One region of the Oryzomicrobium terrae genome, then DNA from elsewhere that is predicted to be linked to it. Evidence: predicted binding sites of a transcription regulator. Region 1 holds the regulator's gene; the other holds the start of a gene.
What was found. The regulator FNR, encoded in region 1, switches genes on or off when oxygen is low (the NO sensors DNR and NnrR bind a similar motif). The targets are predictions, from matches to a motif close to TTGANCTAGNTCAA.
Positions count from the first base shown of each region.

Region 2: a site for FNR is predicted at 1,772-1,785, ahead of OTERR_RS10610 (DUF2249 domain-containing protein). Genes of this name have one in related genera too.

Region 1 is NZ_CP022579.1:911,783-915,193, forward strand. Features, by position in the region: gene OTERR_RS04190 (hypothetical protein) at 1-138, shown strand, start outside; gene OTERR_RS04195 (SirB2 family protein) at 141-539, shown strand; gene OTERR_RS04200 (hemerythrin domain-containing protein) at 551-1,102, shown strand; gene fnr (fumarate/nitrate reduction transcriptional regulator Fnr) at 1,136-1,879, opposite strand; gene hemN (oxygen-independent coproporphyrinogen III oxidase) at 1,981-3,411, shown strand, end outside.
Region 2 is NZ_CP022579.1:2,340,807-2,344,217, forward strand. Features, by position in the region: gene OTERR_RS10605 (methyl-accepting chemotaxis protein) at 1-1,234, opposite strand, end outside; gene OTERR_RS10610 (DUF2249 domain-containing protein) at 1,442-1,705, opposite strand; gene OTERR_RS10615 (acetyl-CoA C-acyltransferase family protein) at 2,036-3,214, opposite strand; gene OTERR_RS10620 (CobD/CbiB family protein) at 3,268-3,411, opposite strand, start outside.

The DNA.
Region 1 (3,411 bases):
CAACCCCAGTGGCTGGCACTGCCGGCCGGCGCCCTGTTGCTGGCGGCGTTTGCCGTGCTCGCCCTGAACCTCCTGGGGGCGTTGCGGCTGTACCGCAGCGAACGCCGCCGCATGGACGAAACCCTTGCCGCCACCTAACCATGCCGACCGCCTACCTGATCCTGAAACACCTGCATGTCACCTGCGTGGCTCTGTCCGGTCTCGGCTTCCTGTTGCGCGGCGGGCTCATGCTGGCCGATTCGCCCCTGCTTCAGGCCCGGTTGCTGCGCATCCTTCCCCATGTCGTCGACACCCTGCTGCTCGCCAGCGCCTTGAGCCTGGCGGCGCTGCTTGGCCAGTACCCCTTCGTCGCCGGCTGGCTCACCGCCAAGGTGCTGGGGCTCATCGCCTACATCCTGTGCGGCACGGTGGCCTTGAAACGGGGGCGAACCAAGGCGGTACGGGTGCTGTTCCTGATTCTCGCCCTGGGCTGCTTCGCCTACATCGTCTCGGTGGCGCTCAGCCGCAATCCCTGGGGCTTTTTCCTGTTTCTGTCCTGAAAGTGCGTTCCATGTCCGCTTCCCTTCTCGGTCCGGCTGCTCCGGCCTTTGACGAACCCCTGGAAATGCTCGATGCCTGCCACGGCCGCATCGAGGCCCAGTTGAAGACCCTGGAACGGCTGGTCGAGCACCTGCCCCGGCATGGGGTGGATGCGGCGGCACGCCAGGCCATCGAGGGGGTGGTGCGCTATTTCACCGTGGCCGCCCCCCATCACCACGAAGACGAGGAGGTGGATCTGTTTCCCGCCCTGCACGCGGCAGTGGCCGGCCGAACCGGCGAGGATGACGAGGTGGCGGCGCTGGTGACACGCTTGCTGGCGGACCATCGGCGCATGGACGTGGCCCGGGACGCGATGCTCGACCATCTGGGCAAGTTGCTGGCCGGCGGAGCGGCGGACTTGTCGGCGGAGTCGGTGGCTGCCCTGGCGGCCCTCTACCGGGAGCACATCGCCCTGGAAACCGAGCAGTTGCTACCCCTGGCCAAGCGGGTGCTGCCGGCGGCGGTGGCGCGGGGGCTGGGCGAACGGATGGCGACCCGGCGCGGCGCCCCCATGCCGGGGTGAGCCCGGGCAGGCGATGAACGGCCGGGGCCGGGGTCAGCCCTGGCCGTGGTTCATCAGGCGCTTGAGGCCCGGGATGTCGAGGATGCGGATGTGCTTCTGCTGCACCGCGATCAGCCCTTCTTCCTGGAACTTGGAGAAGGAGCGGGAGACGGTTTCGAGCTTGAGGCCCAGGTAGCTGCCGATTTCTTCCCGGGTCATGCGCAGGTAGAACTCGGCAGGGGAATAACCTCGGGCGACGAAGCGCTGCGACAGGTTGAGCAGGAACGCGGCCAGACGTTCCTCGGCACGCATGGTGCCGAGCAGCATCATCACCCCGTGGTCGCGCACGATTTCCCGGCTCATCACCTTGTGAAAGTGGTTCTGCAGGGTCGGCACCTGGCGTGACAGGCGTTCCAAGTGGTCGAAGGGGATCAGGCAGACTTCGCTGTCTTCCAGGGCGATGGCGTTACAGGAGTGGTTTTCGTTGCTGATGCCGTCCAGCCCGAGCAACTCGCCGGACATCTGAAAACCGGTGACCTGATCCCGGCCATCCTCCATGATCACGTCGGTCTTGAAGAAGCCGCTGCGAATCGCATAGAGTGCCTCGAAGGGCTCGCCGGCGCGGTAGAGCAGGTCGCCGCGCTTGACCCGCTTGCGGTTCGAGACGATCTCCTCCAGCTTGGCCATCTCCAGCGAATTCAGCCCGAGCGGCAGACACAACTCGCGGAGATTGCAGTTGGAACAAGCGGTCTTGATGACCGAAAGATTGACGGTTTTCAAAGCCCGGTTTTCGGACATATCCAGTACTTTGCCCCTAGGCAATTTGCGGTTTGATCCAGGTCAACGTGAATCTGTTCCATACAATGAATACTACGGAACAACCCTCATCTTACCCTGCAATGGCGCCCCCGCTCTCCCCAACTTCCAACGCGTCCAACGTCGTCTTCGATCCTGAGATCATTCAGCGCTTCGATATCAGCGGGCCGCGTTATACGTCGTATCCGACGGCCGACCGTTTTGTTGAAGCCTTTGACGCCGATGCGCTCAAAGCGTGGCTGGGGAAGCGCGAGATCGGTGGTGTGGGCGGCCCGATGAGCGCGGCCGGACGTGCGCTGTCATTATACTTCCACCTCCCCTTCTGCAATACCATCTGCTACTACTGCGCCTGTAACAAGATCATCACCAAGGATCACGGGCGTAGCGCCAAGTACATCAAGTACCTGGGCAAGGAGCTGGCCCTCCAGGCCGAATACCTGGACGGCAGCCGTGACGTGGCCCAGTTGCATTGGGGTGGCGGTACGCCAACCTTCCTCTCCCACGACGAAATGCGCCAGTTGATGGGGCTGACGCGCAAGTACTTCAAACTACTCGACGGCGGCGAGTTCTCCATCGAGGTGGACCCGCGCAAGGTGGATGCAGAAACCGTCGCTGTGCTCGGCGAACTGGGCTTCAATCGCATGAGCATCGGCGTGCAGGACTTCGACGAGCGCGTCCAAGTGGCGGTGAACCGGGTCCAGTCCGAGGAAGAAACGGCCAACGTGGTCAGCGCGGCCCGAGCCAACGGCTTCCAGTCGATTTCCATGGACCTCATCTACGGCCTGCCGCACCAGACCGTGATGGGCTTCAACCGCACCCTGGAGCGGGTCCTGGCGATGAGCCCGGACCGCCTGTCGATCTACAACTACGCCCACCTGCCGCACCACTTCAAGCCGCAGCGGCGCATTCTCGAAGCCGATCTGCCCAGCGCCGATGCCAAGCTGCAGATCCTGCAACTGGCGATCAAGAAGCTCACCGAGGCCGGCTATGTCTTCATCGGCATGGACCACTTCGCCAAGCCCGATGACGAGCTGGCGGTGGCCCAGCGCCAGGGGCGGCTGCATCGCAACTTCCAGGGCTATTCGACCCATGCGGACTGCGACATGCTGTCCTTCGGCATCTCGTCGATCGCCAAGGTGGGGCCCACCTATAGCCAGAACGTGCGTACCCTGGACGAGTACTACGACCGCCTCGATGCCGGCCAGTTGCCGGTGTTGCGCGGCCTGGAATTGAGCGCCGACGACATCCTGCGCCGCTCGATCATCCAGGCCCTGATGTGCCACTTCGAGCTGTCCCTGGAGTCGATCGAGATTGCCCACCTGATCGATTTTCGTAAGTACTTTGCCGCCGAACTTGACGACCTCAAGGAAATGGAAGAAGCGGGTCTGGTCAAGGTGGACGACAAGTGGATCACCGTCTTGCCCCCGGGGCGCATGCTGGTCCGGGTGATCGCCATGGTGTTCGACCGCTACCTGCGTGCCGACCGGCAGCGCACCCGCTACTCCAAAGTCATC
Region 2 (3,411 bases), 1.4 Mb from region 1:
TGCGCACCTCATCGGCCACAACGGCGAATCCCCGGCCCGCCTCGCCTGCCCGGGCCGCCTCGATGGCGGCGTTGAGGGCGATCAGGTTGGTCTGGTCGGCTACTTCCTGGATCGCCTGGGTGATGCGACCGATCTGGGCCAGGGATTGGCCGAGCACCGCCAGGGTCTGGTTGGCGTCACCCACCGCCTCGACGACGGCGGTGGAGGCATGGCGGCCTTCGCGCATGCGTTCGCTGACTTCGCTCATGCGGTCCCGGGTTGTGGCCGCGGCATCGGCGGTGCGGGCCGCATCCCCGGCCACTTCGTGCACCGTGACGCTCATCTCCTCGATGGCGGCAGCGATGCGCCCGGCTGCATCGGACTGGGCAGCCGAATGCTGGGCCACCTGATCCATGTCGGCGGCCAGCACGTCGGCGTTGCCGCTCACCTGGTCGGCCATCTCGGCGATTTCAGCCAACATCACCTTGAGGTGGGACTGAGTGGTGAGCAGGCCGTCGAACAGGCGACCGCTCTCGTCGCGGCGCTGGTGATGGATCAGCTCGGAGAGGTCGCCCTGGGCGATCCGGTCGAGGCTGCTTTCGAGCCGGCTGAAGGTGGTGAAGATGTCGCGGTGCACCCAGGCCATGGCGGCCCCGGAGAGCAAGCCGAGCAGGGTCAGCCCCTGGACCAGGTAGCGCACCAAATCGGTGTCCAGAGCGAAATCCGCACCAAACCAGCTCAGACCGCAGGAGAGGAACAGGGCCCCCATCACGCCGCCGGTGAGCAGTCCGAGGCGCTTGCGTAAGCCGAAGCGGCTGGCCGGCAGGGGCCGGGGCAGAGCCTTGCCGGTTTCGTTCAAGCGCGCGTAGAGCGCTTCCGCCGCCTTGACCTGCTCACGGCTCGGCTCGGTACGCACCGACATGAAGCCGATAGTCTGGTTGTCCTGACGCACCGGCACCACCAGGGCGTCGACCCAGTAGTGGTCGCCGTTCTTGCAGCGGTTTTTGACGATGCCGCGCCAGGGACGTCCGACCTTGAGGGTCTCCCACAGGTCGAGAAAGGCCTGGGGGGGCATCTCCGGGTGACGCACCAAGTTGTGACTTTTACCGATCAGTTCGTCACGGTTGAACCCGGAAAGCTCGACGAAGGCGTCGTTGGCGTAGGTAATGACACCTTTGAGATCGGTCTTGGAAACGATGTACTTGCCCGGTGGGAACGGACATTCCACACCGGTGACGGGGAAATTCTTTTTCATCTTGTCCCACAGCTCCCTGAAACACGTTATGCATTATGCCGAATATTTACTCATTAGGAATAATCACGTAATTCGGCACAGGCACTAACCTTAGGCAATAAGTGCGCCATAAACAGCAAGTTACCCTCGCTCCACTACAACATCGTGAATAAAAAAAGCCCCCGAGAAACTCGGGGGCCGGACGGGGAGTTTCTGTGCTAGACGAATTCAGCCCTGGATGCGGAAATCGATGACGATCTCGCCGGGCTCGCGCTGCACATACTGGATGGCCACGCGGTCGCCAAAGAACTGGTTGATCTGGGCGAGCAGCGGGATCGGGTCGTGGTCGTTGCAAAAGCGCATGGTTTCGCCGGGCTGAAGCGCATCGAGGGCACCGAAGATGGCGGCGTGGCGAAAACGCTTGGCGATGCCGCGGGCGTCAAAACCGTAGGTGCCGTCCTGGAAGACGGGGATGGAACAATCGTGGGCCATGAAAACTCCTCTGTGTGGGGGAAAATAAATTCCCGACTATTTTTGTCGGGTAATGATCCCGCCGCTTTGATTCCCATCAATTTGCCCACGACAACCCCAGGGGCCCGTATCCGCAGCACCGCTTTGGAGGCAAGTCGGGGGGCCTGGGCACAAGCCGTCGGAGCGGTTGCATCTCCAGCCGGAGCAAACGGCGTCTATTCCGCCAGCTCCGGTGGGACAAAGGAGAGGTTCCACGTTGGGGCGCTTCCCGTAGCAAAAAAAAACGGCATACCCGGAGGTATGCCGTTTTGCCTGGCAGCGGACCGGCGCAAACCGGTCACCGGGGCGGGATCAGATGCGCTCGAAGATCGCCGCGATGCCTTGGCCGCCACCGATGCACATGGTCACCAGGGCGTACTTGCCATTGACGCGCTGCAGCTCGTACAGGGCCTTGGTGGCGATGAAGGCACCGGAGCAACCGACCGGGTGGCCCAAGGCGATGGCGCCGCCGTTGGGGTTGGTCTTGACCGGGTCGAGGCCCAGGCCCTTGGACACGGCGATAGCCTGGGCGGCGAAGGCTTCGTTGGACTCGATCACATCCATCTGGTCCAGGGACAGGCCGGCCTTCTTCAGCGCCAGCTTGGAGGCCGGGATCGGCCCCTCGCCCATCACGTCGTTGGGCACGCCGGCGACGGCGTAGGACACCAGGCGGGCCAGAGGCTTGTAGCCAGACTTGGCGGCTGCGGCGGCTTCGGCCAGGACGAAGAAGGCCGCGCCATCATTGATGCCGGAGGCGTTGCCGGCGGTGACGGTGCCGTCCTTCTTGAAGGCCGGTTTCATCTTCGCCAGGGACTCCATGGTGGTGGCCCGGGGATGCTCGTCGGTATCGAACACCACGTCGCCCTTGCGGGTCTGCAGGGTGATGGGGACGATCTGGGACTTGAAGCGGCCTTCGGCGATGGCGCGGGCGGCACGGGTCTGGGACTCCAGGGCGAAGGCATCCTGCTCTTCGCGGCTGATGTTCCACTTGGTCGCCAGGTTCTCGGCGGTGATGCCCATGTGGCCGACACCGAAGGGGTCGGTCAGCACGGCCACCATCATGTCGATGGCCTTGGTATCGCCCATGCGAGCGCCGGAGCGCAGGGCCGGCATCATGTAGCTGCCGCGGGACATGACTTCGACGCCGCCGCCGATACCGTATTCACAGTCGCCGAGCAGGATGTTCTGGGCGGTGGAGACGATGGCCTGGAGACCGGAGGAACACAGGCGGTTCACCTGCATGGCCACGGAGTCCATGGGCAGACCGGCCTGGATGGAGGCGACGCGGGAAACGTAGGCGTAGCGGGAGTCGGTGGGCACGCAGGTGCCGACGGTCACGTAGTTGATCTGCTGCGGATCGACACCGGCACGAGCCACGGCTTCCTTCATCACCAGGCCGCCGAGTTCGGCAGGCTCAAGCGTGCTCAGGGAACCACCAAAACCGCCGATGGCGGAACGCGCGGCGCTCAGGACAACAACTTCTCTGCTCATGAAACTCCCTCCTTATAAAACCTTGGAAAAGCCACCATCCGGAACGATCCGGTCTAGCCCACCCAACTGGCCAGGCCCAGCAGCAGCAACAAGAATAACCACAGCACCAGGGCCCGCCATACCAGGCCCACGGCGCTTTGCAGCGAATCCACGTCAGCGTCCTCACCTACCCCCAGTTCGGCACGGTCGGTAAGTTC